DNA from 3 places in the Arthrobacter sp. UYCu512 genome. Region 2 is predicted to be linked to each of the others. Evidence: riboswitches for the same ligand, from Rfam matches in the RefSeq annotation. Region 2 holds a riboswitch; each other region holds the start of a gene.

The links. A riboswitch is a leader RNA that binds a small molecule or an ion and turns the genes downstream of it on or off. The one in region 2 is predicted to bind thiamine pyrophosphate.
Region 1: it holds a riboswitch for thiamine pyrophosphate, as region 2 does, so the genes downstream of both, ABIB49_RS03605 (bifunctional hydroxymethylpyrimidine kinase/phosphomethylpyrimidine kinase) here and thiO (glycine oxidase ThiO) in region 2, are expected to answer to the same signal.
Region 3: it holds a riboswitch for thiamine pyrophosphate, as region 2 does, so the genes downstream of both, thiC (phosphomethylpyrimidine synthase ThiC) here and thiO (glycine oxidase ThiO) in region 2, are expected to answer to the same signal.

The regions. Positions count from the first base shown of each region.
Region 1 covers NZ_JBEPPA010000002.1:214,572-224,184, reverse strand. Annotated here, with positions in the region: gene ABIB49_RS03615 (vitamin K epoxide reductase family protein) at 1-149, opposite strand, end outside; gene ABIB49_RS03610 (Rne/Rng family ribonuclease) at 621-3,860, shown strand; TPP riboswitch at 3,965-4,062, shown strand; gene ABIB49_RS03605 (bifunctional hydroxymethylpyrimidine kinase/phosphomethylpyrimidine kinase) at 4,054-5,655, shown strand; gene rplU (50S ribosomal protein L21) at 6,010-6,318, shown strand; gene rpmA (50S ribosomal protein L27) at 6,380-6,643, shown strand; gene obgE (GTPase ObgE) at 6,763-8,349, shown strand; gene proB (glutamate 5-kinase) at 8,360-9,511, shown strand; gene ABIB49_RS03580 (glutamate-5-semialdehyde dehydrogenase) at 9,538-9,613, shown strand, end outside.
Region 2 covers NZ_JBEPPA010000005.1:233,789-243,401, reverse strand. Annotated here, with positions in the region: gene ABIB49_RS07495 (DNA-methyltransferase) at 14-886, opposite strand; gene ABIB49_RS07490 (DEAD/DEAH box helicase) at 895-2,628, opposite strand; gene ABIB49_RS07485 (RNB domain-containing ribonuclease) at 2,927-4,420, opposite strand; gene ABIB49_RS07480 (ferritin-like fold-containing protein) at 4,462-5,133, shown strand; gene thiE (thiamine phosphate synthase) at 5,145-5,864, opposite strand; TPP riboswitch at 5,891-6,022, shown strand; gene thiO (glycine oxidase ThiO) at 6,016-7,407, shown strand; gene thiS (sulfur carrier protein ThiS) at 7,404-7,640, shown strand; gene ABIB49_RS07460 (thiazole synthase) at 7,637-8,464, shown strand; gene ABIB49_RS07455 (hypothetical protein) at 8,521-8,823, opposite strand; gene ABIB49_RS07450 (DUF3107 domain-containing protein) at 8,892-9,116, opposite strand; gene ABIB49_RS07445 (TetR/AcrR family transcriptional regulator) at 9,170-9,613, opposite strand, start outside.
Region 3 covers NZ_JBEPPA010000016.1:42,811-52,423, reverse strand. Annotated here, with positions in the region: gene tatC (twin-arginine translocase subunit TatC) at 1-647, shown strand, start outside; gene ABIB49_RS16015 (hypothetical protein) at 815-1,168, opposite strand; partial or broken gene ABIB49_RS16010 (oxidoreductase dimerization domain-containing protein) at 1,201-1,932, shown strand; TPP riboswitch at 2,287-2,394, shown strand; gene thiC (phosphomethylpyrimidine synthase ThiC) at 2,392-4,122, shown strand; gene ABIB49_RS16000 (bifunctional lysylphosphatidylglycerol flippase/synthetase MprF) at 4,497-7,142, opposite strand; gene ABIB49_RS15995 (phosphatase PAP2 family protein) at 7,189-7,944, opposite strand; gene ABIB49_RS15990 (response regulator transcription factor) at 8,097-8,780, shown strand; gene ABIB49_RS15985 (hypothetical protein) at 8,928-9,149, shown strand; gene ABIB49_RS15980 (sensor histidine kinase) at 9,268-9,613, opposite strand, start outside.

The DNA of each region.
Region 1 (9,613 bases), on a different contig from region 2:
GCCAGCCAGCCAACGACGCCGGTGATCAGCAGGAGCCACGCGAACGGGCGGTCGCGTGTCATCGGCGGCAGCTGAAGTGCGTCGGCTGAGGTGCCGCGGCGTTGCTGCCGCACGGCTGCCTCGTCGGTGGCGCTGGAGATGCTGGGCATGGAATGGATGTCCTTCGCTTGGATGCAACTGGTCCGATTGTATCGCCGGACCCTGGAGGGAGTCCGGACGCTGTTGCCTTCATGGGGGATTCGGTCCACGGGGCAGGCCGGATGCCCCGCTTACGCCTGCTCGGACGTGTCCTGTGAGACAATGATCGTGGCTGGAACCCGATCCACATCCGGGTCCCGGTCCGGCGATTTTGTTCCCAAGACCGCCAATGATGAGCAGGGAGCCACGGATCCTCTGATCCAGGCTGTCCCGCAATGCCATTGGACGGCACCTGGTTGTGGTGTGTAGATCAACGGGTTTCAGAGCAATTCCGCCGGCTCTCCAGGGCTGCCGCACCCCACTGCCGGTGCGAACCTGAGGGTATTCAATTGACTTCTGTCAATGCCCGCGGGTGTTGACAAATATTTGCCCCAACGGGTGCCGGATGTGGCGGCATGTCAGGGGCAGGAGTGTCGCCATATATGGATAATGACCAGGTTGTAACAGGCAACGAAGACGTGCTGGCCGCAAGTGCCGGGGCAGCTGATGAATCAGCGGCCGCGTCACCGCCGAAACGGCCCGTCCGGACCCGCCGCAAGACCCTTCCCAAAAGCGGTACAGGCGCCGCGGAGACCGTCGCGGACACCGCGGTCCCCGCGGAGGTGCCGGACGCTCCGGCCGCCGAAACCAAGGCCCCCGCCCGCCGCTCACGTGCCCGCAAGGTAGCCGAGCCGGCCGAATCCGTTCCTGCTGCGGACCCGGCACAGACCCCGGACGTTCCCTCTGATGTCCCTGCCGGAATGACAGCCGCAGCCGAGGCCGCCGACGCCCCGGCCGAAAAGCCCGTCCGTCGCCGCGCCAGCCGCGCCAAGGCCAAGGCCCCGGCCGCAGGGACCGCAGCTGACGGGGCCGCCAGTGCGGAACCGGAAGCCGCCGCCACGGAAACCGCAGGCGTTACCGCCGCCGCCAGCCCGGTCGCGGATGAAACTGCCGCCGAGGCCCCGGCAGCAGCCCCAGCCGCCGCGGCAGCTGAAAGCCCGGCAACTGAAAGCCCGGCTGCTGAAGCCCCGGCGGAAGCCTCGGCTGCCGCTTCGCTGTTCATGGAGCCGGGAGCGGTTACCTCAATGATCTTCCAGGCACCCGACCTGGCCGCCGCGGCCCGCCCTGTCCCGGCCCCGGCTGCCGCCGCAGCGGAAGCTGACGACGACGACGACGAAGAAGGCGAGAGCGAGGACGCCGGAAGCCGCCGCCGTCGCCGCAGCCGCGGTCGCCGCGGCCGCAGCAGCCGTGGAGCTGAGAGCGAACCGGGTTCCGAAGACGAATCCGACGACGCGGATGACGCTGAAGAAGGCACTGGCGAGCAGCTCGAAGACGGCGTGACCTCCCGCCGCCGTCGCCGCCGCCGTCGCGGCGAGCAGGATCTGGAACTGACCGGCGGGGAGGACGACGACCCGCCCAACACGGTGACGCGCGTCCGTGCGCCGCGCACAGCCAGCGAGGCTCCGGTGAACAACCGTGTCACCTCGCTCAAGGGCTCCACCCGCCTGGAGGCGAAAAAGCAGCGCCGCCGCGAATCCCGCGATACCGGACGCCGCCGCACCGTCATCACCGAGGCCGAGTTCCTGGCCCGGCGCGAATCGGTGGACCGCCAAATGATCGTCCGCCAGCGCGATGACAGAATCCAGATCGGCGTCCTCGAGGACGGCGTGCTGGCCGAGCACTTTGTCTCGAAGACCCAGCAGGATTCCCTGATCGGCAACGTCTACCTGGGCAAGGTCCAGAACGTACTGCCGTCGATGGAAGCCGCCTTCGTCGACATCGGACGCGGCCGCAACGCCGTGCTGTACGCCGGCGAGGTCAATTGGGAGTCCGTCAACCTCGAGGGCAAGCAGCGCCGGATCGAGAACGCGCTGAAGTCCGGCGACTCCGTGCTGGTCCAGGTCACCAAGGATCCCGTCGGGCACAAGGGCGCCCGCCTCACAAGCCAGATCTCGCTGCCCGGCCGCTACCTCGTCTACGTACCCGGCGGTTCCATGACCGGAATCTCGCGCAAGCTGCCCGACGTCGAACGCAACCGCCTCAAGCGGATCCTCAAGGACCGCCTGCCCGAGGATGCTGGCGTTATTGTGCGCACCGCCGCGGAGGGTGCGTCCGAGGAAGAACTCACGCACGACATCAACCGGCTCCGTGCCCAGTGGGAAGGGATCGAGGGCCAGTCGAGCTCAACTAAGATCCTTGCCCCCGAACTGCTCTACGGCGAACCCGATCTGACCATCAAGGTAGTCCGTGATGTCTTCAACGAGGACTTCTCCAAGCTGATCGTCTCCGGTGAGGAAGCGTGGGACACCATCGAGGCCTACGTGACCTACGTAGCCCCCGACCTTGTCGGCCGGCTGGAGAAATGGACCAAGGACTCGGACATCTTCGGTGCCTGGCGCATCGACGAGCAGATCCACAAAGCACTGGACCGCAAGGTTTTCCTGCCCTCCGGCGGCTCGCTCGTAATCGACCGCACCGAAGCCATGACAGTGGTGGACGTCAACACCGGCAAGTTCACCGGCAGCGGCGGCAACCTTGAGGAAACCGTCACCAAAAACAACCTCGAAGCGGCCGAAGAAGTTGTCCGGCAGCTCCGGCTCCGCGACATCGGCGGCATTATCGTGATCGACTTCATCGACATGGTGCTTGAATCGAACCGGGACCTGGTACTGCGCCGCATGGTGGAGTGCCTGGGCCGGGACCGGACCAAACACCAGGTCGCGGAGGTGACTTCGCTGGGCCTCGTGCAGATGACGCGGAAGCGGATGGGTACCGGGCTGCTGGAAGTTTTCGGCGAACAGTGCGAGGCCTGCGCCGGCCGCGGCATTGTGACCCACGACGAGCCGGTGGAGCACCGCCGCGCCAACGTCGTTGCCGCCGAGCATCACATTCCCCGTGCGGAGCAGCCTGCCCCCCCGCGGACCGAACGCAAGAGCCGCCGCCGCGGACGGGGCGGCCAGGGCACGGACGAACAGTCGGTGCCGGCCGCAGCGCACCCCGAGCCCACCGACGCTGAACGCCATGCCAAGGCCGAGGCGACCCGCCACGCGCTGGCGAATATCGCTGCGGCGGCGCATGCTGCCCATCTGCATGACGATGAAGCGGCCACGGGAGTCGACGCCGGGGTCCGCCAGGCCGCTGTTGAGGCAGCCGTCGAGCTGGCCGCAACGGAGGAGGCTGCCGGACGTCCCGGCGCCGTGCTGACCTTCGGCGGCGAACAAGTCGCACTGCCGTTTGTGGAGCATGCCGACGAGTCGGGTGCGCCCGCGCTGACCATGGACCTGCTGACCGAGGCTTTCGCCCAGCTGGGTGACAGCGGGGAAGTCTCCGCGGCGGATCCCGCTGCACCGGCTGCGAAGGCGGCCGCAGCCCGGACTGCACCGGCGGCTCCGGCGCGTGCCGGCGGAACCGGCCCGGGCCGCGCCCAGGCGCCAGGCTCCCAGACGGAGGCGGCCCCCGAGGCCGGCGCCTCCCGTGCCCGCCGCGGACGGCGCAACCGCAGCGCCAGCCGCGCGCAGGGAGCAGCCAACGAAACCTCGGTAGAGCAGCGCCGGGAAGCGCCGCAGGCTGCCGTTTCGGTACACGAGGCAAAGGCCCCGGCAGCAGCAACAACGCCGGCGGCCAAACCGGCCACAAACGAACCGATTATCCTCGGCGTCGGCGTTCCGGCCTCGGAACTCTAACCCCAAGAAAGTTCGGGAAGGCCGCGGGTGCGGTCCGGGCCGCGTAGCAATACGCCAGGTTCGGGCCGTGCCCGCGACTTCGTTAAAGGATGCGGCTAGGCTTGGTCCCTGACACGGGGTGCCGCGCATCGAGCCGGCTGAGATCCAGACCCGTTGAACCTGTCCGGTTAGCACCGGCGAAGGGATGTCTCCCATGACCGCCGCCTCCCCGTTTCTTCCCGCTGTCCCCGCAGCCCCGGCATCCCGGATCCCGCGGGTGCTCACGATCGCAGGCTCGGACCCCTCCGGCGGTGCCGGGATCCAGGCGGACCTGAAGAGCATTGCCGCGCATGGCGGCTACGGCATGGCCGCCATCACCGCCCTGACCGCACAGAACACACGCGGCGTCAGCGCCATCCACGTCCCGCCGGCAGATTTCCTGACCGCCCAGCTTGACGCGGTCAGCGCCGACATCCGGATCGACGCCGTCAAGATCGGGATGCTGGGGGACGCCGCCGTGATCGACGCCGTCCGGACCTGGCTGGCGAAGGTCAGGCCCGCCATTGTGGTGCTGGACCCCGTGATGGTGGCCACAAGCGGTGACCGGCTGCTGCAGGCGCCGGCCGAATCGGCGCTGCAAGAACTGCTGCCCTACGCGGACCTGATCACGCCGAACCTCGCCGAACTCGCGATTCTGCTCAACGAACCCGTCGCCGGCAACTGGGCTGCGGCGCTGGAACAGGGCAAGCGGCTTGCCGCCGGCACCGGCACGACCGTCCTGGTGAAGGGCGGCCACCTCGACGGCACCGGCGCTGCGGGCGGAGCCGGCGAGCACGGCGACGGCTGCCCGGACGCGCTCGTCAACACCTGCGGGGTCCTGGCCCGGGACGTCATAGTAGTACCGGGGGAGCGGGTCCGCACCAGCAACAGCCACGGAACGGGATGCTCACTGTCCGCGGCGATGGCGACCGTGCAGGCCCGGGTCGGGGACTGGGAGGCCGCCTTGCGGGAAGTTAAGCCGTGGCTGGAAGGGGCGCTGCGCACCTCGGCGGACCTCGACGTCGGCAGCGGCAACGGCCCGGTCCATCACTTCCACCATGTCCAGCATCAGACCGCCCATCACGGTACGGGTGCCGGCGGCGGCGAACTGCACCGGGTCCCTGCCGCGGGTGAATTCGCCCGTGGGCTGCGGGAAACCGCTGCTGCCGACCTCGAGGCCATCTACGGCCTGGACTTCATCACGGCCCTGGCGGACGGGTCCTTGCCGGAGCAGGACTTCGCGTACTACCTCGGACAGGACGCCCTGTACCTGAACGGCTATTCGCGGGTCCTCTCCCGGGCCGCCGCGATCGCACCCACGGAAGACGAACAGCTCTTCTGGACCCGCTCCGCACAGAATTGCCTCAGCGTCGAAGCCGAACTGCACCGGACCTGGCTGCGCGGACGCACGGCGGAGCGGACGCTCGGACCGGTCACCAAGTCCTACGTAGACCACCTTCTGGCCGCCTCGGTCACCGGGAGCTACGGAGTGCTGATCGCTGCGGTACTGCCGTGCTTCTGGCTCTATGCCGAGGTGGGACAGGCACTGCACAACCGGTTCCTCGCCGCGGGTGCGCCGGAATCGCACCCCTACGCCGCGTGGCTGCGCACCTACGCCGATCCGGAGTTCGCCGACGCCACCCGGCAGGCCATCGCCCACACCGACACCGCAGCCCGGGCGGCCTCACCCGGCGAACGGGACGCCATGACCGTGGCCTTCCGGCAGTCCGCCCGCTACGAAGTGGACTTCTTCGACGCGCCGCGCGTGCACGCCTGAGCCGCGGGACAGCAGGGAGCCTGTACGATAGGGAGGCGCGGTTCCGGAAGTCGTTGCGGCAACGTCCTGTCCATACAGGGTGTCACCTATCACGTACCTCCCTTCGGAACCAGCCTCATTTGCGGCCGAAGGCAAAATTAGCGTAGTCTAGATCTTCGGTGCTTACGCCAACACTTGGGTTATGACCTTGAGGACGCTCCACTTGATTTCAGGTGCGAATGTCCACGGGATAGCTCATGGGTTCCCCCGGGGAACCCACCGGCGTAGAGGCACAGCGTGAGCCGGACCATCAACTTTGGACCCAGGTTCCGCACGCAAATCTAGTAATAAACGTCGAGAGAAGTGAGTTCCCCAGTGGTGTACGCGATTGTCCGCGCAGGCGGCCGGCAAGAGAAGGTTTCCGTTGGAGACTTCGTTACCCTGAACCGCGTCCCCGGTGGAGCCGGCAGCACCTTTGAGTTGCCCGCACTGCTCCTGGTAGACGGTGACAAGGTCATGTCTGCTGCTTCGGACCTGGCCAAGGTAAAGGTTACGGCTGAGATCCTTGAGGACCTTCGCGGTCCCAAGATCGTCATCCAGAAGTTCAAGAACAAGACCGGTTACAAAAAGCGCCAGGGTCACCGTCAGGAATTGACCAAGGTCAAGATCACCGGTATCAAGTAACTACTCGTTACTGTTCAGGTTTTCAGCAGATTCCCCAGAATTTTAAGGCAGGCATTTCCAAATGGCACATAAAAAAGGCGCGAGTTCCACTCGCAACGGTCGTGACTCGAACGCCCAGTACCTCGGCGTCAAGCGCTTCGGCGGTCAGGTAGTTTCCGCAGGCGAGATCATCGTCCGCCAGCGTGGAACCCACTTCCACCCGGGCGCCGGCGTTGGCCGCGGCGGCGACGACACCCTGTTCGCCCTGGCTCCCGGAGCCGTCGAGTTCGGCACCCGCCGCGGTCGTCGCGTTGTGAACATTGTGGCTGCAGCAGCTGCAGAGTAGTACCTACGTTTTAAATCGGTGGGGCGGGCCATTAGGTCCGCTCCACCGGTGTTTTAACCGCATTACAATCATCCTGAGCGTCTTTGCACGCTTACGGGAACAGCACTGAGGAGATCCACGTGGCGAGCTTTGTAGACCGGGTAGTACTGCACGTATCCGGCGGTACCGGCGGCCACGGCTGTGTCTCCGTTCACCGCGAGAAGTTCAAGCCGCTCGGCGGTCCCGACGGCGGCAACGGCGGCAACGGCGGCGACGTTATCCTGCGCGTGGACCCCCAGACCACGACCCTGCTCGATTACCACCACGCCCCGCACCGCCACGCCACCAACGGCGGACCCGGTATGGGCGACTGGCGCGCCGGCAAGCACGGCGAAACCCTGATCCTCCCGGTTCCCGAGGGCACCGTGGTCAAGTCCAAGGACGGCAGGGTCCTCGCAGACCTGGTCGGTGAGGGTTCCGAATACATCGCCGCGGCCGGCGGCATCGGTGGACTGGGCAACGCTTCGCTCTCCTCGCAGAAACGCCGCGCCCCGGGATTCGCCCTGCTCGGCATCGAAGGCGAATCCAGTGACGTTGTCCTGGAACTGAAATCCATCGCCGATATTGCCTTGGTCGGGTTCCCCTCCGCCGGCAAGTCCAGCCTGATTGCCGCGATGTCTGCCGCCCGGCCCAAAATCGCCGACTACCCGTTCACCACCCTGATCCCGAACCTCGGTGTGGTCCAGGCCGGCGAGGTGCGCTTCACCATCGCCGACGTCCCCGGCCTGATCGAAGGCGCCAGCGAAGGCAAGGGCCTCGGCCACCACTTCCTGCGCCACGTTGAGCGTTGCGCCGCCCTGGTGCATGTGCTCGACTGCGGCACGCTCGAATCAGACCGCGATCCGCTCTCGGACCTCGCCGTCATCGAAGCCGAGCTGGACAAATACGCGGTGGACATGAGCTATGCCGGTTCCGACGGTGAAGTTGTTCCGCTGAACCAGCGCCCGCGCCTGATCGCCCTGAACAAGGTCGACCTCCCGGACGGCAAGGACATGGCAGAATTTGTCCGCCCCGAACTCGAATCCCGCGGCTTCAAGGTCTTCGAAATTTCGGCGACCAGCCACGAAGGTCTCCGCCAGCTTGGCTTCGCGATGGGCGAGATCGTCCAGGCTGCCCGCGACGCCATTGCTGCCGCGCCGCCGAAGGTCCACGCCCCGGTACTCAAACCTCGCGCCGTCAACGAGTCCGGCTTCAAAATCCGCCGCGAGGAGAAGAACCTGGAGCCGCTGTTCCGCGTCCTCGGCGACAAGCCCGTGCGCTGGGTCAAGCAGACCGACTTCACCAACGAGGAGGCTATCGGCTACCTTGCTGACCGACTGGCTAAGCTCGGCGTAGAAAACGAGCTGTTCAAACAGGGCGCCACCCCGGGCGACATGGTGGTCATCGGTGAAGACGACGGCGTCGTCTTCGACTGGGAGCCGACCATGATGGCCGGCGCCGAACTGTTGGCAGCACCCCGCGGAACCGACGTGCGCTTTGCCGACATCGGCGACCGCCCCACCCGTGGCCAAAAGCGCGATGAACAGGTGGAGCGCCGCGAGGCCAAGGCTGCGGCCCGCGCCGAGCTCGAAGCCGAGCGCAAAGCCGGCATCTGGACTGAATCCGTCAGCGGCCGCCGGCCCAAGCCGCTTAAGGAAAGCGCCCTTGACACCGAGAATGAGGAGTGAGCCTTAACACGTGAGCGACAAGTCCGCAGTTGTCATCGAGGAACCCAAAACCAACGACCGCAGGCTGCTCGCCCGGGCTCGCCGCATTGTGGTCAAGGTGGGTTCGTCGTCGCTCACCAGTATCAAGGGCGGAATCTCCGAGGACGCGCTGATCGAACTGTCGAACGCGCTGGCGGCCAAAAGCAATAGCGGCACCGAAATCATCCTGGTGTCTTCGGGAGCGATCTCCGCGGGGCTCGCGCCGCTGGGCCTGACGAAGCGTCCCCGGGACCTCGCCACCCAGCAGGCCGCCGCCAGCGTGGGCCAGGGGCTGCTGATGGCCCGTTACACGCACGCCTTTGGTGCCCACGGGATTACCGTCAGCCAGGTGCTCCTGACCGCAGATGACCTGATGCGGCGCAGTCACCACATGAATGCGTTCCGGGCGCTGAACCGTTTGCTGAACCTGGGCGTTGTGCCGGTTGTCAACGAAAATGACACGGTGGCCACGCACAAGATCCGTTTCGGCGACAACGACCGCTTGTCCGCCCTGGTGGCGCACCTGGTCCGGGCCGATGCCCTGCTGTTGCTCTCCGACGTCGATGCCCTCTACGACGGCCCGCCCGCCAAAGGTGCCAAGCGCATTCCCCGGGTCGACGGCCCCGCGGACCTGGAGGACGTCACCATCGGCTCGCCCGGCAAGGCGGGGGTCGGAACAGGCGGAATGCAGACCAAAGTCGAAGCCGCCACGATGGCCGCGGATTCCGGTATCCCCGCGCTGGTCACCTCCACGGCAAACGCTGCCGCCGCACTGGCGGGGGAGGACGTCGGCACCTTGTTCACTGTCAACAGCGGACGAAAGTCCGTGCGGATGATGTGGCTGGCCCACCTCGCCCATGTGCAGGGCCGGCTGATCCTCGACGACGGCGCCGTCACAGCCGTCCGCGACCACCACACCTCCCTGCTTCCGGCCGGCGTCACGGCCGTGGAAGGGACCTTTGAATCCGGCGACGCCGTCGAGATGGTTGCAGCGGATGGAACAGTCGTTGCGCGCGGGCTGGTCAACTACTCCTCCGATGAGCTCCCGCAAATGCTGGGCCGTTCCACAGTGGAACTGGGGGAGTCGCTGGGCAGGGGCTTCGACCGGGAGGTCATCCACGTGGATGACCTGGTTCTGGTCTAACCGGGAGCCTCGCCTAGACTGGAATGATGACTGAGGCACTGATTCACGAATCCGCAGCGAATTCCATCGACTCAACCACGGGCTCTTCCGTGCCTGAACCAT
Region 2 (9,613 bases):
CGCGGATGCGAGCTTAGGTGCCCGGGAAGACGCTGAAGCTGGCATGCGGGGCCAGCCTTTTGGACATGACGTCGATGGCCGGCTGGTTTTGGTCCACGCAGACGAACTTCCGGTCGAGTTTCGCGGCGACGGCACCCAGGGTCCCGGAGCCGGCAAAGAAGTCCAGGCACCAGTCGCCGGGCCGGCTGGAGGCGGCAACCACCCGGCGGATCAGGCCTTCGGGTTTCTGCGTCGGGTAGCCGGTTTTCTCCTTCCCCGTGGGGGAGACGATCGTATGCCACCAGACGTCGGTGGGCAGCTTGCCCAGTTCGCGTTTGGCAGCCGTGACGAGCCCGGGGGCCATGTACGGCTCCCGGTCCACCTCGGCGCTGTCGAAGTGGTACTTCGTGGGGTTCTTGACGTAGACCAGGATGTTGTCGTGCTTGGTGGGCCAGCGGTATTTGGCCCGGGCGCCGTAGTCGTAGGCCCAAATGATCTCGTTCAGGAAGCACTCACGCCCGAAGATGGCGTCGAGCATCACCTTGGCGTAGTGCACTTCGCGGTAGTCCAGGTGCAGGTACAGGGTGCCGTCATCGGCCAGCAGCCGCCACGCCTCCACGAGCCGGGGTTCCAGGAAACTCCAGTAGTCGCTGAACGCGTCGTCGTACTTGTGCAGCGCACCCTTGATGGTGTCGTAAGAGCGTCCCTTGAACCCGACCCGGTCGCCCTCACCGCCGGCATTAAGCACCATCCTGGTTTCCTGGCGCTTCTGGACCCGGCCGGTGTTAAAAGGAGGATCCACGTAAATGAGGGTAAAAGCGCCGTCCGGCAGCGTCGGGAGGTAGTCGGCGTTGTCCGCGTGTACCACCAGATTGCTGCCGTCCGGCGCCCAGACGGTGTCAGCCATATAAGGGTTTAGGCCTCGGTGCTGCTTGCCGGTGCACCGGCCTGGGACTCGCCCGCCACCACTTCGCCATTATGGCGGCGGGTGCGGGTGCGGCGGCGTGCGCGCGTCGCACGGTCGACCTCGGTCGGTGCGCTGGCTGCGGCTTTGGCCGGGGTCTCAGCTGCGGGACCCGTGCCGGCGTCAGCTTCGGCCGGACGACGACGGCGCTCGCCCGAGCGTCCGCTGTCCTTGGCGCCGCCGGTGCCGCCGCTGCGGCGCGAATCATGGGCGCTGTCCCGTCCGCCGGTGCCGCGGCTGCCGCCGCCGCTGCGGGCGCTGTCGCGTCCGCCGCCGGCCTGACCGCCGCGGGGGGTGTTCTTCTTTCCGGTCTCGCCCAGGTCCTCCAGGACCTCGGCATTGACACCGGCGAGTACACGTTTGTCCCGGGGCAGCCGGCCCTTGGTGCCTGCGGGAATGTCGAGCTCCTCGAAAAGGTGCGGGGATGAGGAGTAGGTTTCCACCGGCTCCGGGACACTCAGGCCCAGGGCCTTGTTGATCAGGCCCCAGCGGGGCATGTCGTCCCAGTCGACGAAGGTCACGGCCGTGCCCTTGTTGCCGGCGCGGCCGGTGCGGCCCACCCGGTGCAGGTAGATCTTTTCGTCTTCAACGCACTGGTAGTTGATGACGTGCGTGACATCATCGACGTCGATGCCGCGGGCTGCGACGTCGGTGGCGACGAGGACATCGACCTTATTGTTGCGGAAGGCACGCAGGGCCTGCTCGCGTGCGCCCTGGCCGAGGTCGCCGTGGATGGCGGCCGCAGCGAAGCCGCGGTCCACCAGTTCCTCGGCGACTTTGGCGGCGGTGCGCTTGGTCTTGGTGAAAATGATGGTGCGGCCGCGGCCGCGGGCCTGCAGGATCCGGGCCACGACCTCGATCTTGTCCATGCTGTGGGCACGGTAGATCAGCTGCCGGATGTCGCGCTTGGTCAGTCCCTCGTCGTCTGGGTCCGCGGCACGGATGTGGGTGGGCTTGGTCATGTACCGCCGTGCCATGGCGACGACCGGGCCGGGCATGGTGGCGGAGAACAGCATTGTCTGGCGGACCGGCGGGGTGCCGGCGATGAGGGTCTCGACGTCGGGCAGGAAGCCGAGGTCCAGCATTTCGTCGGCTTCGTCCAGGATCACCATCTTGACGTTCTTCAGGACGAGATGCTTTTGCTTGTAGAGGTCGATGAGGCGTCCGGGCGTACCGACAACAATTTCGACGCCCTTCTGCAGCGCCTCGACCTGCGGCTCGTAGGCACGGCCGCCGTAGATGGTGGTGATCCGGGCGTTGCGCTTGCGGGCGGCATTCTGCAGGTCGCCGGCGACCTGGACGGCCAGCTCACGGGTGGGTACAATCACGAGGGCCTGCGGGGCGCCAGGGGCCGGGAGCAAGTCGTAGCCGGCGTCGTCGGGTCCGACGACGCGCTGCAGGGCCGGGATGCCAAAGCCGAGGGTTTTGCCCGTTCCGGTCTTGGCCTGGCCGATAATGTCGTGGCCGCCAAGGGCTACCGGCAGGGTCATGGCCTGGATCGGGAACGGGTGGGTGATTCCGGCGTCGGCGAGGGATTCCACGATATCGGCGCGGACATTGTAGTCGGCAAAGGTCTTCTCGGCGATCTCGTGCGGCTTTTCGTCCGAGATGATGGTTTCTTCCGGTTCGATCGTTTCCGTGCCGGATTCGTCGGTCAGAAGCTGGTGCGTGTGCAATTCACTCACTAGGGGAGATTCCTTATTCATTTTGGGCTGCGCTGCATGCTCAACGGGCCGGCCGGGTGGCCGTTCCGGAGCACGCTCAGAAGCGCAAGCAATTCCAGTGGAAGCCGATCGCGGGCTATCTAGATGCTGGCACTGGGGACCAGCGGGTGTATCTCAAGATCGCGTAGGGGCGGGCTTGTTGAATTCGAAAATGAAGGAAATCAACGACCGGGCATCCATATCTACCCTTCCAGTCTAGCCGCACACGGCCCGGAAACTCGACGGCGGCCACTGACGGCGCGGCAAGGCCGCCGATCGCTCAGACGGCCAGCTCCAGCCGGACCTCACGGGTGGTGATGTCGGCCGCGACCACCCGCACCCGGACCTGGGTGCCGGGTTCCAGTTCGCCCGGGCAGCGGGCAGTGACGGCGGGTTCGGCGATTTGCACGATTCCGGCGGGCCCGCCGGTGGTGCCGGCGGCATTGGTGCCGTTTTTGCCGGTGCTGTTCTTTCCGCTCCTGGCGGGTTTAGCGCCGGAGATCACGACGGCGTCGAACTCCTGGCCAACGTGGTTGACCAGCAGCGCCGCCTCCACGGTATCGAGGGAGAGGCGCTCCAGCCTGGCGGCCAGCTGGTCCGAGGCTGCCATGATCGACGGGAGCGACGGCAGGGCTTCCCGGGCCCAGGCCGGGACAGCCGTGCCGTTGCTGAGCGCCTCGCAGATCACCAGGACAAAGCGGTCCACCAGACGTCGGAGCGGGGCCGTGGAGTGGGCGTAGGCGGCGCCGATGGCTGCCTGGACCGCGGCCCCGGGCACCGTGCCATCGAAGGGCGTGTAGCCCGCGCCGCGGAACAGCATGCCGGCCGAGTGCACGATCGCCAGCTGCCGCGGATCCGTGGGATCCAGGGTGCGCAGGTATTCGCCGTAGCTCATGTCGGCGTTCCAGGGCCTGCCAAGGGCACGGGTCTGGCGGTGGAAATGAGCCAGCGACGCTTCATCCGGCGCCGGCATGGTGCGCAGGATACCGACTTTGCCTTCGAGCATGATCCCTGCTGCGGCCATTCCCGTCATCAGCGAAATCTGGGCGTTCCAGTCTTCCACGGGCAGCGGCGGGGCAGCTACAATCCGGTAGCCGCCGTCGGGCAGCTGTTCGATTTCCTGTTCGGGCATGTTCAGGCTGGCGCCGCCGCGGAGCCGTTCGAGCTCTACCCGCTTCATCCCGACTTCCTTGAGCAGCTCCAGCAGCGGCGCGGCCGTGCCGGCGTCGAGGTCGGCCTGGACACCCCGGTAGCTGAGTTTGGCCCGGCTGCGGACTGTGGCACGGCGGACCAGCACTTCCGACACCTCCGCGGTGGTGTCCAGCTCGAATTCCCACACAAAGGCGGCACACCGTTGCCCGGCCAGCAGGCTTCCGGCTTCTTCGCTGATGACTTCTGGGTGCAGCGGGATCCGGCCGTCCGGGGTGTAGTACGTTTGGCCGCGACGGCGGGTCTCGGCGTCGAGCGCTCCGCCGGGGACAACAAAGGAGGGGACATCGGCGATCGCGTAGAAGACCTTGTATCCCGCGCCGGAACGGTCGATGAAGAGGGCCTGGTCCAGATCGGTGGAAGACGCAGGATCGATGGTCACAAACTCGATGTGGGTGAAATCCAGCTCCGGCAGTTCGTGTCCGGCGACGGCTTCCTTCGCTTCCCGCAGCGCGTCCTCGGGGAACGGTCCGGGCAGCTCCAGGGTTGTGCGCAACGTGTTGAGTGCCTCGGCAAGGAGGCTCTCCTGCTGGTGGACATTCGGGGTCAAGCGATGCTGGGACACGGAAATCAGAGTAGCTTCATTTGCACTATTAGTCTTGGACCATGAGCAGATTCCCGGCTGATCCCGCCCGCTACAACAGCTTTCTGAGGGATTTGTTCGGCGTGATGGCCTACACCGAACTCTCCGCTTTCGAGCGGCTCTCCTCCGACGCACGGTACGCGCCCACCCTGCACGACCGGGCAGCGCTGGGACGTATCGCCGTGATCGAGTTCCAGCACTACGAACTCGTCAGCTCCAGGCTCGAAGCCATGGGCCTGGACACCGAGGAAGCCATGCTGCCGTTCCAGCCGTCGGTGGACCACTTCCATAAACGCACCCGCCCGGCGGACTGGCACGAGTCCCTCATCAAGGCGTACGTGATCGACACCGTTTCCGCCGACGCCTACCGCGCCATGTCCCGTTATCTCGACGCAGGCACCCGTGCCCTGGTGGAGCAGGTCCAGGCCGGCGACGAAGCGGCAGCGGTGCTGCGGGAACGGCTCCGGGCCGCCCTCGCAGATGACCCGAAGCTGGCGTCGCGGCTGGCACTGTGGGCCCGGCGACTGCTGGGGGAGGTCCTCAACCAGGCGCAGCGGATGAGCTTCGAGCACGCCTTCGCCGACCGGCTGATCGGCGCGGATGAGGACGGGCCGAGGGAGCTTGTCCGAGCCCTGCTGCGGGAACTGGCAGCGAACCACGCACGCCGGATGACGCAGCTCGGCCTTGCCGGCTGAGCAGGCGGGCCTTAGCGTTCCGCGGCGTCGAGGGCGGCAAGCAGGGCCCGGGCTGCGCCCTCGGGATCGGTGGCCTCGGTGATCGCGCGGACCACGACGATCCTGCCGGCGCCCGCGGCCACCACTTGCTCCACATTGCCCAGGTCGATGCCGCCGATCGCGAACCACGGCCGCGCGCCCCAGAGGTTCCCCGCAGCCTCGCTCCGGGCAGTTCTCCGCTGCTGGGCCTCTGACCCGCCGATCGCGTCCGCCGCGTAGCGGACGAGGTCAAGTCCGACGGCGGCGCGGCCCGGCTTTGTGGGGGTGGCCCATACCGGGCCAACACAGAAGTAGGTCAGACCGTTCCGGCCGGAAGTTGCGGCTATCGCGGCGTCCACCTGGGCCGGAGTGTGGGTGGACAGCCCGATCGCGGTCTCCTGGCCGAGGAAGTCCCGCGCCGCCCCGAACGGGATGTCCTTTTGCCCGATATGGAACACCGGCGCCCCGGCCAGGGAGGCGAGGTCTGCCCGGTCGTTGACTGCCCAAAGCCGGCCATGACGGCGGGCCGCCTGCTGCAGGACCGCCAGCAGTTCCAGCTCCTCGGCGGCTTCCAGGGATTTGTCGCGCAGCTGGATGATGTCGACGCCGCCAGCAAAGGCCGAGTCCACGAAGTCTGCAAAGTCGCCGCGGTCCCGGCGCGCGTCGGTGCAGAGATAAAGGCGGGCGGTGGTGTGGGCGGCATCCTGGCTCATGTTTCCAGCCTAGTTCCTCTACACTGGGCCAATACCGCGGGAGCCCGCCGCCGTCCACGCCACTGGCGACCGGCAACGGCAGGCTGAGAGGGCGTAGCAGCCGACCGCTTGACCTGATCCGGTTAGTACCGGCGTAGGGAAGGAATCCTCTATGGACGGCACCTTCGTCCCCGGCACGGCCCGTGAAAGCGACGCAACCTCGGCTGCGGCCGCCGCGGATGACCTCAAAAACCCCGAATGTTACGACGTGGCCGTGATTGGCGGCGGCGTTGTTGGCCACGGGATCGCCTGGGCGGTGCGGCGCTCGGGCCGATCTGTCGCGTTGATCGACGACGCCCCCGGAACAGGAGCCAGTTGGGCTGCCGCCGGCATGCTTGCCCCGGTGAGCGAACTGCACTACCAGGAAGAGGCCCTCCTGGAGCTTATGCTGGAATCCTCCCGCCTCTGGCCGGCATTCGCGGCCGGACTGGACGGCGCCGGGGGCGGAACGGGGGGCTCCCGGACGGGCTACCTCACCACGCCGACCCTCGCCGTGGGTGTCGACGCCGCCGACCGCCGGGCGCTCGCGGACCTGCGCACCGCCCAGCAGGCTGCCGGCCTCAGCGTCGAGCCGCTGACCGTCCGTGCGGCACGAAGGCGAGAGCCGCTGCTGAGTCCGGGCATCTCCTGCGCCTTCGATATTCCCGCCGACCACCAGGTGGACCCGCGCCTGCTGCTGGCCCGGATCAGGGAACTGCTGCGCACCGACAGTCGCTCCACCACCATCGCCAGGCGTGCCGGCGGGCTGTTCTGGGAGCAGGGTCGGGTGGCTGGCGCCAGCCTCATCGGCGGCGGTTCCATCCGGGCCAAGGACACCATTGTGGCCAACGGCCTTGGCGCCGCCACACTTGAGGGGCTGCCCGCGGGGCTTGAGTTTCCCCTGCGGCCGGTCCACGGGGACATCCTCCGGCTCCGCGTCCCGGCGAAACTACGGCCGCTGCTCACCGCCACGGTGCGCGGGCTGGTGCGCGGGGTGCCGGTCTACATCGTGCCCCGGCAGGACGGCACGGTGGTGATCGGCGCCACCCAGCGCGAAGACGCGCTCGGCGGCGACAACCCGGATGCTGCCACCCAAGCTGGTGTCCCGGGCCGGGCGGTGTCCGCCGGCGGTGTTTACCAGCTGCTGCGTGATGCCCAGCAGCTGGTCCCCGCCGTCGCCGAACTGGAATTGCTGGAGGCCACTGCCCGGGCCCGGCCGGGGACCCCGGACAACGCGCCGCTGCTGGGCCGGGTGGCGGCGCGGGGGCGTCCGGGGGAAATTGCCGGTTTGATGATAGCGACCGGCTTTTTCCGGCACGGCATCCTGCTCACACCCGCCGCCGCGAGGATCTGCTGTGAGTTGCTGGACGGAACCGTGGATTCCCGTTGGAAGCACTTCCGCCCGGACAGGTTCGCCACCGGCAGTCAAACCAGCAGACCGGCCGCAGCCGGCGCCCGGAGGCCGTCCCCGAAGATCATCACCCATCCGAACACCCACCCTGAAGAAAACAAGGAAGCGGTATGAACATCACCCTGAACGGAACCGGGCACTTTCTCCCGGACGGCGCCTCGGTCAGCCAGCTGGTCAGCCAGGTTACCGGCCGGCCGCTGGCGCCCAACGGCCACTCAGTCGACGGCGGGAAACTCGGGGTCGCCGTCGCCCGCAACGCGGACGTGGTCCCGCGCAGCCAGTGGTACACCACAGCGCTCGTCGACGGTGACGACCTCGAACTGGTCACGGCGGTGCAGGGAGGATGAGCGGCAGGGAGGACACCACACTCGCCGGGGCGCCGGGAATTTCACCGGCCGCCGCGGACCCGTTCACGGTCGACGGTGTACAGCTGGGGTCCCGGCTGATTATGGGAACCGGCGGGGCGCCTAGCCTTGACGGTCTGGGTGCCGCGCTGCTGGCGTCCGGCACCGAACTGACCACCGTGGCGATGCGGCGCTATTCGCCGGCAGAATCGGGGTCGTTGTTCCAGCTGCTTTTGGACCACAACATCCGGGTGCTGCCGAACACCGCGGGCTGCTTCACCGCCAGGGATGCCGTCCTCACTGCCGAGCTGGCACGGGAAGCCCTCGAAACGGACTGGGTAAAGCTGGAAGTCATTGCGGACGAGCACACCCTGCTGCCGGATGCGGTGGAGCTCGTCGAGGCCACCGAGCAGCTTGTGGGCCGCGGGTTCAAGGTCTTTGCCTATACCAACGACGACCCCGTGCTGGCGCTGCGGCTGGAAAACCTCGGCGCCGCTGCCGTGATGCCCCTCGGCGCGCCGATTGGCACCGGCCTGGGCATCTTGAACCCGCATAACATCGAACTGATCGTCGCCCGTGCCTCCGTGCCCGTGGTCCTTGACGCCGGGATAGGGACCGCCTCCGATGCAACCCTGGCCATGGAGCTTGGCTGCGACGCCGTGCTGCTGGCCACGGCGGTGACCCGGGCACAAAATCCGGTTCTGATGGGCGAGGCGTTTAGACACGCGGTGATCGCCGGACGGCTGGCCAAACGCAGCGGCAGGATCCCGCGGCGGGAGCACGCACTGGCATCATCGGCCATGGAAGGCCGTGCCGAGTTCCTCTAGGTGCGTTGGGCGGGTCCCGGGGCGGAACCCGGCCCGGCCGGCGTGCCGGGACCTCGCTAGTAGCGCAGGATTGCGGTCAGCCTGGCAGTATCGCGGCTGGTGCGGTTCCGACCCAGGTACAGCACGGACGCCGTGGCGGCGGCTGCGCCCAGCAGGATGGGCAGTATCCACGGAATCCAGCTCAGTCCCGACTGATAGCCCAGCCCCGCGGCGCTAAAAAGAATCCAGCTCAGCATCCCCACCGTGAGAGATGCCCCGGCGGGCACCGAGATGCCGTACTTGGCGTGCCGCTTGTCATTGGCCCACACGACAAAACCAGCAGCGACGGTCACCAGGACCACCACAATCAGGGACAGCATGTTCGGACTCCTTGCGGGTTGGGTCTGGGGCCGGGCAGCACGGCGCTGCCCGGCGTCACAGCTGGTGCCTAGACCGCGCCGAAACCTACGCGGCGCACTTCCTCGGCGCCGATCTCGACATAGCCCAGGACGTTCGCGGGAATGATGATCAGGCGGCCTTTTTCGTCAGTCAGGCGCAGCTCCGTGCCCTTCGCGATTGCTTCGCCGACCACCTTGGCTACGGCGTCGGCTTCCTGCGCCGATTCCAGGACAATTTCGCGGCCGATGTTCTGAATGCCGATCTTTACTTCCACAGCAAGGCCTCCCAGCCAATCAAAGTTCTTAGGGTGTTATGTCTATTTGTAGCCTAGGTTTCCTTGGGGAAGCGGGAGATTCCGCGCCAAGCTAAACGGTAGATCAGATCGCTTGCCACATCGAGGTCGAGGTTACCGTCAGTTTCCAGCCAGTAGCGGGCGCTCACCTGCGCCAGCCCGGCCAGTCCCCGGCCCAGCAGTTGGGCCTCCAGCTCCGGCAGCTTGGTGTCCTCGGCGATGACCTGCCCAACGGCGTCGGCAAAAGTCTTGTTAAAAGCCTCCAGCCGGGCGCTGACGTCGACGTCATTGACCAGGTCGGATTCGAAGACAAGACGGTGGGCCTGGTCATCGCTGGCGATGAAGCGGAAGTAGGCCCGCATCACAGCCTGGACGCGCTCGTCGTTATCCGTCGTGGAATTCAGGGCACCCAGCAGCAGCCCGATCAGGATGCTCAGCTGGCTGTCCAGGAGGGCCAGATACAACTCACGTTTGGACGG
Region 3 (9,613 bases), on a different contig from region 2:
AGGGCCGGCAGGCCACGCTGAACTTCGACGGCGTGGCGAGCTCCTTCGACCTGTTGATCCAAGTATCCGTGTTCCTGGGCCTGATCCTCGCCAGTCCGGTCTGGCTCTACCAGCTCTGGGCGTTCATCGTGCCGGGCCTGCATAAGAAGGAACGCCGGCTCGCCTTGTCGTTCGTCGCGGCAGCCGTGCCGCTGTTCCTCGGCGGCGTGGCCCTGGCCTGGCTCGTGCTGCCGAACGCCGTGCGGGTGTTGACGGATTTCACTCCCGCCGGGGGCTCCAACTTCATCAGCGCCCAGATCTACCTGTCCTTCGTCCTGCGCCTGCTCCTCGCGTTCGGCATCGCGTTCCTGCTCCCTGTGGTCCTGTTCGGCCTGAACCTGGCCGGGCTGGTCAAGGGCGCCCAACTCCTCAAGAGCTGGCGGATCACTGTGTTCCTCGTGTGTCTGTTTGCCGCCATGGCCGCGCCGGGCGCGGATGCCACGAGTATGTTCTATCTTGCCGTGCCCATGCTGGTGTTGTTCTTCACGGCCATCGGGCTCTGCCTGCTTAATGATCGCCGCCGGGAACGGCGGACGGTCAAGCTTGCCGCGGAGACCGAAGCCCGCGCGGACCTGGCAACGCCCGGCTCCGAACTGGGGAATCTCTAGCCCTTGGCGCAACGGGTCAGCCGCGCACCATGTGCCTGGCGGGAAGCGGATCAGCCCGGTGAGGCCCGCCGGCGCATGGGCCTTTCTGCCCCGACCACGGCCGGCGGGCAGCCCCCGGGGTGCCCGCTTGCCGTGGTCCATCCGTTTCTGTATGGGTGTGGGGTGGGTCAGGCGCTGGCTGCGCTCCGGTTGATCTCGCCGTTTACCCCCTTGGGGAAGAACCCGCCTTCTCTTTCTGCTTTGGCGGTGAGGTAGGCGATGTTCAGGACCTGCCCCGGGCTGCGGCTGAAAGCGATGCCGTTTGCGTCGGTCGGGACAAGGTTGGCGGTGTCTTTAGTGCCAATACCCTGATCGAGATCAGTTGATCCATCGAGGCTGTCCCGGGCGTCGGAGATCGCTTGGGCTGGTACCTGCAGATCACGAGCGTAGAGGGTGGTTCTGATGATTCCGGCGTGATAAGCCTCGACAGCGAGGATACCGGCGGCGGCTTCGAGGTCAATGCCGCAATTTGCCGTCCTCATGTATGCAGACGAGTCCCTCCATACTGTCGACGCAGCAGAGTCTGGCCTCGGCCGAGGAACCCGACGCCTCCCAGGCCCTGATGGGCGTCTTCGCCGACGAAGGTATCCGGGTCGTCCGCCGGGCGGCCGTGTCCTCGGTGCGCACGGACCCGGCCACCGGCGGGATCATCGCGACCGCGATCGTCTCAGGCGGGCAGCAGGAATTCCGGGCCGCCAGACTGCTCGTCGCCACCGGACGCCGGCCGGTCACGAACGGACTGAACCTGGCCACGGTCGGCGGCAAAACCGGGCACCGGGGCGAAATCCTCTTGCAGAACATCCTAGCCAGCTCCCACGAACGGATCTGGGCCGCCGGGGAAGGGACCGGACACCCCGAATTCGTCTACGTCGCAGCCGCCCACGGCTCCCTGTTGGTGGAGAACGCCTTCAACAACGCCGGCCGTGAGGTCGACGCAGCCGGTATCCGGTGCGAATGCCGGGTGCTTCCCCTGGCATTCGTCCCCAGAGCCTTGGTGAACAGGGACACCCGAGGCTTCATCCAAATTGTCGCCGACGCGGACAACGGACGGATCGTGGGAATGACCGCCGTCGCCAAGGACGCCGGTGACCTGGCCGCGGCCGGGGTCTTCATCATGGAAGCTGGAATGACTGTGGAGCAGGTGGCGAACCTATGGAGCGCGTACCTCACAATGGCCGAAGGAATCAAGATCGCCGCCCAGTCCTTCACCACCGATGTCTCCAAACTCTCATGCTGCGCCTCGTGACCAGCTAGGCCTCCACACGGATGCAGCAGGCCTCGTTGAGTACGACTTCATCGATCCAGCCGACCTCCGTCCTCACAGGTTACCGACATCGTCCTCGCACCCTCTCGCCCTCGCTGCCCCGGCACGGATCAACAGTGCAGGCGTCTGCATCATTTCGAATGCTGTGCGTTCGGAGGACTGCCGGCTGGCCAGAGGAGCGCATCATCCTCGGCAGCTGCCGACAGGAGTCTCAGCTTCCGGTGATTCGGCGTGCACTGCGTTGCTGGAGGGCCTGCTTCCGATAATGGCTGCCGTCCGGGGGATACCCGGGATCATCCAGAGCGGTAGAACGGGCACGCTGGGGTGCTACGATTTTTCCATCCACACGGGTGCCCATGCAAGGGCTGAGATCGGGCTGATGCAGTCTGCGACCGTTGAACCTGTCCGGGTCATGCCGGCGAAGGAAGTAGGAAACCACTGATGAGCTCCATGAATTCACATTCGCTCGCGTACGCCCGAGACCCCGAAAATGGCATTAGGGTCCCTGTCACGGAGATTGCTCTGGAGGACTCTCCGAACGGGACGAAGAATCCACCGTTCACGGTCTACCGGACGGCCGGGCCCGGAAGCGATCCTGTGATCGGCCTGGAGCCGTTCCGGTCCGAATGGATAGAATCCAGGGGCGACACCGAGCCCTACGGCGGCCGGGAACGGAACCTGCTCGACGACGGTAAATCCGCCGTGCGACGGGGTGCCGCTTCTGCTGAATGGAAAGGCGCGCAGCCGGTTCCCCGCCGCGCCCTCGAGGGTAAGACCGTTACCCAGATGCGCTACGCCCGCCAGGGCGTCATCACTCCCGAGATGCGGTTTGTGGCAGTGCGGGAAAACTGCGACGTTGAGCTGGTGCGCGGCGAAGTTGCCGCAGGTCGGGCCATCATTCCCAACAACATCAACCACCCCGAATCCGAACCGATGATCATCGGCAAGGCCTTCCTCGTGAAGATCAACGCCAACATCGGCAACTCCGCGGTCACCTCCTCCATCGCTGAGGAAGTGGACAAACTGCAGTGGGCCGCCCGATGGGGCGCCGACACCGTGATGGACCTCTCCACCGGCGATGACATCCACACCACCCGTGAATGGATCATCCGCAACGCTCCGGTCCCGATTGGGACAGTACCGATCTATCAGGCACTGGAGAAGGTCAACGGTGAGGCCAATGACCTGACCTGGGAAATCTATCGGGACACCGTGATCGAACAATGCGAGCAGGGCGTGGACTATATGACCGTCCACGCCGGGGTGCTGCTGCGGTACGTCCCCCTGACCGCCAACCGGGTGACCGGTATCGTCTCCCGCGGCGGGTCGATCATGGCCGGCTGGTGCCTGGCCCACCACCAGGAGAACTTCCTCTACACACACTTCGACGAACTGTGCGAGATCTTCGCCAAGTACGACGTCGCCTTTTCCCTGGGTGATGGCCTGCGGCCCGGCGCGACCGCGGATGCCAACGACGCCGCCCAGTTCGCCGAACTGGACACCCTCGCCGAACTCACCAAGCGGGCCTGGAAGTACGACGTGCAGGTCATGGTCGAAGGCCCCGGGCACATCCCCTTCCACCTCGTCCGCGAAAACGTCGAGCGACAGCAGGAACTCTGCGACGGCGCCCCCTTCTACACCCTCGGCCCGTTGGTGACCGACATCGCCCCAGGCTATGACCACATCACCTCGGCCATCGGCGCCACCGAAATCGCCCGCTACGGCACCGCAATGCTCTGCTACGTCACGCCCAAGGAACACCTCGGGTTGCCGAACAAGGATGACGTCAAGACCGGCGTCATCACCTACAAAATCGCGGCCCACGCCGCCGACCTCGCCAAAGGACACCCAGGAGCCCACGAACGCGACGACGCCCTGTCAAAAGCACGGTTCGAGTTCCGCTGGCGGGACCAGTTCGCACTTTCCCTGGACCCGGAAACAGCCGAATCCTTCCATGACGAGACGTTGCCCGCCGAGCCGGCGAAGACCGCGCACTTCTGCTCCATGTGCGGACCCAAGTTCTGCTCCATGCGGCTCTCCCAGGACATCCGCGACCAGTTCGGAGGCATGTCCGAACAGGAAGCCATCGCCGGAATGAACGCTAAATCCGACGAGTTCCGCGAATCCGGCGGGAAGGTCTACCTCCCCGAACCCGTCGTGCCCGGGAGCTAGGAACGAGGAGCGGGTTCGGGCAGCGCCGGCACTCCGGCGCCGGTCCTGCCCCGATCCGGAACTAGAGATCTGTTCGACAGGGTCGGCGGGGAGGGCTGTGAGTCGGCGTCGGTCCCGTCGATCTGCTCGACCATGAGTTCGCGATCCGCCCGGTATTGACGAATCTCGGGGCGGAGGTGGTGGTCTTACTGGCGCAGGAGCTCACGTCCGCTGAGCGAATCGCCGGTTGAGTCCGTCTCCTTGGATGCGCCCCGCTGGTGAGTAGGGCTTTGGAGTTTCTGATTTCTTGCATGAGTAGTTCCGACCGGACCAGCCCGGGGTTGACGTCGGCGCGGCGGGCAACCTCCGAGACCGTGATGGGCAGGGTCAAGTTGTTATTCGCTTTTCTTCACCGGCGTTTCGGGCTGGGATGGCGGGTGACGGTACGGTCTACTGACTCGGGTGCGGGGTTGTTTGGGTGCACTTAGCAGGCGCCGGGCCAGGGTTAGGGTTTCTGCGAGGTTGACAGTGGGGAGGTAGGCGCGGGTGATGGCGTTGGCAATGGCGGGCAGTGCGGCTGCGTCAGGGTAGAGCATGTAGAGGGGTTCGTAGCGGGGCTGGAATTTTGCTTTGAATGCCAGCAGGGACCTGAACCCGTAGACAGGTTCCAGGGTCGCGCCGAGCCGGTCGAGGAGCCGGTCCAGGCTGCCGGAGCTCTGGTTGCTTGCCGAAGCTGGTCCGCGCTGTGGTGGTTCGTTGTGCCGGGCCAGCGGCGCTCCAGAGAGGCTGATGAACCCGTATCCTTCGTTTTTGAGGCTGAGTGAGGCGGAAGCGATAAGGAATTCGATGCCGGCACGGAATCCGTTGGTGCGGCGCCGCATGAAGTCCAGGGTCCAGCCTTCGATGGTGCCGTTGTTGTAGACGGGCAGCCAAGAGGCGACGGCGTGGACCATGTGGTCAGTGCCGACGGCAACCAGCAGTCGGACCTCGGGGTCGTTGAGTTCGTCCAGGCTTCCGAGGGTGAATCCCATTTCGGGCATTTTCTTGTCGGCGACCCATTCTTCCGAGATCTCCTGGATCTGTGCCAGTACCGAGAACGATGCGGTCCGGTATGTGGTCCATTCGGCACTGATCCCGGCTTTGGCGGCGTTATTCATCGCGGTTCGGACGTCCTGGAATTTCTTTCCTTTAAAGGACACCGCATCAAGCGGCAGGATCGTTTCCTGGGCGACCTGCACTGAGCCCCAGCCCAGGGACGCGGCGTGGTCGCGCAGATCCAGGGGGACGGAGTAGAAGCACGGGGTCCAGCCTTGCCCACTGCAAAAACGGGTGAACTCCTCGAACGTGGCATGGCGAGGGGTCACGGGTCCGACCGGGCCGCCCAGGGCCAGGGCAACCCCAGCGATGACACGATAGGCGATGAAACTTTCACCGGTGGAGGAGAACCAGTACATATTCCCTGGCCAGGTCGTCATCCAGGACAAGTTGCCACCGTGGTTGGCTTTCAGTATTTCTCGTGCGAGTCCGGTACCGGAGTGGTGCTGTGTTGGGGCCGGGCGCAGGAAGGTTTTTAAGGTCATGATTGCGGTGACAGCCCAGAAGACAATGCCGACTCCTTCATAGAGAACGGTTGCAGCGGCGCCCTGGGGAACGAACGCCGGGGCAAGATCGAGCATGTATCCCAGCGGCAGAAACCTATCCGGTATATCTGCGAGCAGTTCCCTGGGTCCCGGGACGGGTGTGATGCTGGGAGCCAGGAGGATTCCGGCCAACAGGTAGACGGAGGCAAGGACGGCTGCTGTCTTCCCGGTGCTGACCGCGAGCCGTCGGTAGGTTCCGGCAGGGGCCGACACCGGAAAAAGCCCGCGGAAGATCAGCAGCACCAGCGTCAGCACCGCGGGCAGGAGTAGCGGCAGCACCAGCGCGAGAGGGTGCGTGTACCGGGCAGTTTCGATGGCGCCGATCCCTTCGGGCGCCACGGTGCCCGGTGCTCCCGGATACAGCACCCCTGCGATGGTGATTCCGGCCAGCACGGACAAACCCAGCTGAACCAGCACGGCGGCGGCCCAGGCGAAGCGGCGTCCTCGGCGTAAACCGTCTGCGAGGATCAGTAAGAGAAAAGATGGCAGGACCGCCATGAAAATTGCGCCGGCGCCGGCGCGCAGCTGCAGTTGCGCGCCGGCGCATTCCTTCGCTTGTCCCGGGTCGGCGCACAGGACTTGGAGTGTCGCCGGGTCCACGGGCTGAATGTTGGTGAACAGGAAACGCAGCACCGATAGCGGTCCCGCGGCGTGCGGCGTCAGGCCGGCGACGACGGGCCCGACGGCCGACACGGCCACCAGCAGCGCGATGAGGACCCGGCCCTCATGCCGGGAGCTGACGGGGCGGACGAAACGGGGCGCCCTCCCACACAGGACCGGGCCCAGGAGCGCCCCGGCACCTGCGGCGCTGAGGCGGACCAGGTCCGCGAACCCGCCGCTGTAGAGGGCCAGGAGTACCAGCAGGGCGAAGACGACGAGGCGGACCCGCCGCCGCCACAGGGTCGGCATCATCGCCGTCCCCGCCATAATGGCCCCGGTCATGAGTGCAGTGGGACCAAGGAAGAGGTGCCCGCTCATTTCCTGAGTCCAGGTCCCCATGATCTGATGTGCAACCGTGAGGAACGCGAGAGCTGCACTAATTCCGAGTATCTGGCTGCCCAGGGCCGCTACGGCGAACCTGAGGCTTCCCATCCGGTATTCGAGTGCCAGCCCGACTACGAGCACAACTGCGCTTCCCAGCAGGTACCCGGTCAGGTTCTGCGCCCACAGCCCGGAACTCAGAAGCGCCCACCAGCGGCCGGGCAGTGAGTGCGCTGTTGCTGCCACGTTGGGACGCAAGGTGCCGGCCGGGCCGGTGATGATGGTGGATGTCAGAGCTCCGGCGGCCCAAAAGACCAGGACAAAACCCGCTGTAACCGGGGCACGGCGCAGAATTTCGATCCGGGACAGCCAACGCCCTTGGTGGGGCACGGTTCCGGGATCCGGCGGTGGCACTGGCACGGGAATTCCTTTGAGCAGATGCGGAGGGAACGGAAATTGCCCGAGGCTATCCCGCATGGTTGCTGGTCCTGTGGCGTCGCCGCCGATCCAGCGTCTTTGCATCGAATCCGCGAATCAGGCCAATTCCGGAGATCCGCGGCGCGATGACTTTGTTCCAGACCGGCAGCCAAGCCAGGATCGCCGCACTGCTGATCAGGACGGATCCGATGACGTCGCTAAGGTAATGCACCCCGAGGTACATCCGGGAGAACGCCACAACGGTTGCGAAAAGGGAGCCTGCGGCAAGTACTGTCAGGCGCTGCCCGGTTCCGTGGGCGAGGACCAGCACGGCGGCCAGCGCCAGGGAGACTGCGAAGGCCGTGTGTCCGGAAGGGAAGCTGTTGTTGCCCGTTTCGGCGATCAGCGCTCCGGTCGCGTCGGCAGGCGGCCGGGAACGGCTGACCAAGATCTTTCCGGCTGTTGCGGCCAGCCACCCGACAGCAACAACGGAGCCGAAGGCCAGCGCCTGAACCGGTCGACGGCGGTACCAGAGCAGGTACCCGCAGATCATCAGCACCAGCGCCAGGGCACCGGCCGGTCCAAGTCCGTAGTGAATGGCCTCACTGAGCGCAGTCAAGGCACTGTTCCTCCCATGACTCAGGAAGATGTCCAGGCCCAGCTCCGGGGCCAGGGGCCCGAAGGACTTCGCGGCCATCCCGGCCGCGGTCGTGGTCGCGAAAATGGAGAGCGCGGCCGTCGCCCACCACCAGGACCGCAGCCCGGGGAAGATCGTGTTCGGGTGTTCGGAAAATGAATCCATCATGTTGTCCTGACAGTGAGCTGGTCGTTGCGGGCCTTATGCCCACCAGCATGGAGCAGCGGCTCTGAGAGAAAGCTGAGAGGATCACCGCCGTTTCTCAGGCGCCGCTCAAGCTGCGTCGGGGATACTGCGGTTATCAACGAAAGGGGACCATCATGCGGATCTTGCTGGTCGAGGATGAAACGACACTGGCGGAGACCATTCGACGCGGACTCACTAATGAGGGCTTCGTCGTCGACGTCACCGCCGACGGGGTCAGCGGCCTGTGGGCAGCGACGGAGAACCCGTACGACGTGATCCTGCTGGATCTTATGCTTCCGCTCAAAAACGGGTACGACGTCCTCAAGGAACTGCGTGAACGCCTGATCTGGACCCCTGTTCTGATGCTGACGGCCAAAGACGGCGAATACGACCAGACGGACGCATTCGATCTGGGAGCCGATGACTACCTGACTAAACCCTTCAGCTTCATCGTCCTGGTCGCCAGGATCCGTGCCCTGGTCCGCCGCGGCGCCCCGGTACGGCCCGTCACACTGACTCTCGGGTCCCTCACCCTGGATCCGGGCAGCCGCAATGTGCGCCGTCGCGGCTCCACCATCGAACTGACCGCCCGGGAGTACGGTCTGTTGCACTACCTGATGCGCAGCCACGACCAGGTCGTGTCAAAGTCCCAGATCCTCGACAACGTCTGGGACCCGGCGTTCGAGGGCGGTGAGAACGTCGTAGAGGTCTATATTGGCTATCTGCGGCGGAAAATTGATACCCCGTTCGGGCTGCAGACCCTTACCACCATGCGGGGAATGGGCTACAAACTTACCGCCGACCGGCCGCCCGCATAAAGAACGTCCGCGACCGGCTCCTGCTTCGGGCACCCGGCGGCCAGTGGTGTTCGGCCGGAACATTGCGCTGCCGGTGTGGAATCGCCATAGCGTGCGCGGAACGGCTTCCCCGAATTAGCGTTCCGCTTCGATCTTTCGCTCGTCAGTGTGGAGTTCCTGGGGGTACCCGGTGAGAAAATCCAGATCCGGGCCGACCTTACCTCTGCCCGCCGTGCCCGGTCCCGGGGCCTGGCTGCGCTGGCGGCGGTTCCCGTCGTTTTGCCGTGCTCCGCCGCTGACGCCGAACCCAAGCCGAGGGTCAAAGCGAGGATGATCGCCAGTGTGGTGCTGGATGCGCTACGACAGTTCAAACGGACCACCTTTCCGTAGGTGAACTGAGGAACCACTGTGGCTTCCCGCGCCGGAAGGCCGCATCCGCTGCATCCGATGAGGCAGCAACTGACCTGTGCCAGGTTTTCGACGCCTTGAGCAGCCGGGCGCGGCGTCTTTACGGCGCTTCGGCCAGGCGCGGGTCCACTGCATGGTTCGGCGCCCCTGGTTGGCGGGCTGTGGCGGGGGCCGGCGTGAAGCCCAACTCGAACCGGCATCCGCCGTCGGGGGTTTCACCTGTGCGGATCCAGCCGTGGTGGGCTGCCATGATTCCCGCGGCGATGGCCAAGCCGAGGCCGCTGCCGCCGCTTTCACGGGACCGGCTTTGATCAAGCCGGACAAACCGCTCGAAGATCCGCGTCCGTTCCCCCACCGGCACCGGCGGCCCGTCGTTATCGATCGTGACGAGCGCCCCGTCGGTAGTGTTGAGCAGCCTAATGCTGATCCGGGAGACGGCGTGCCGG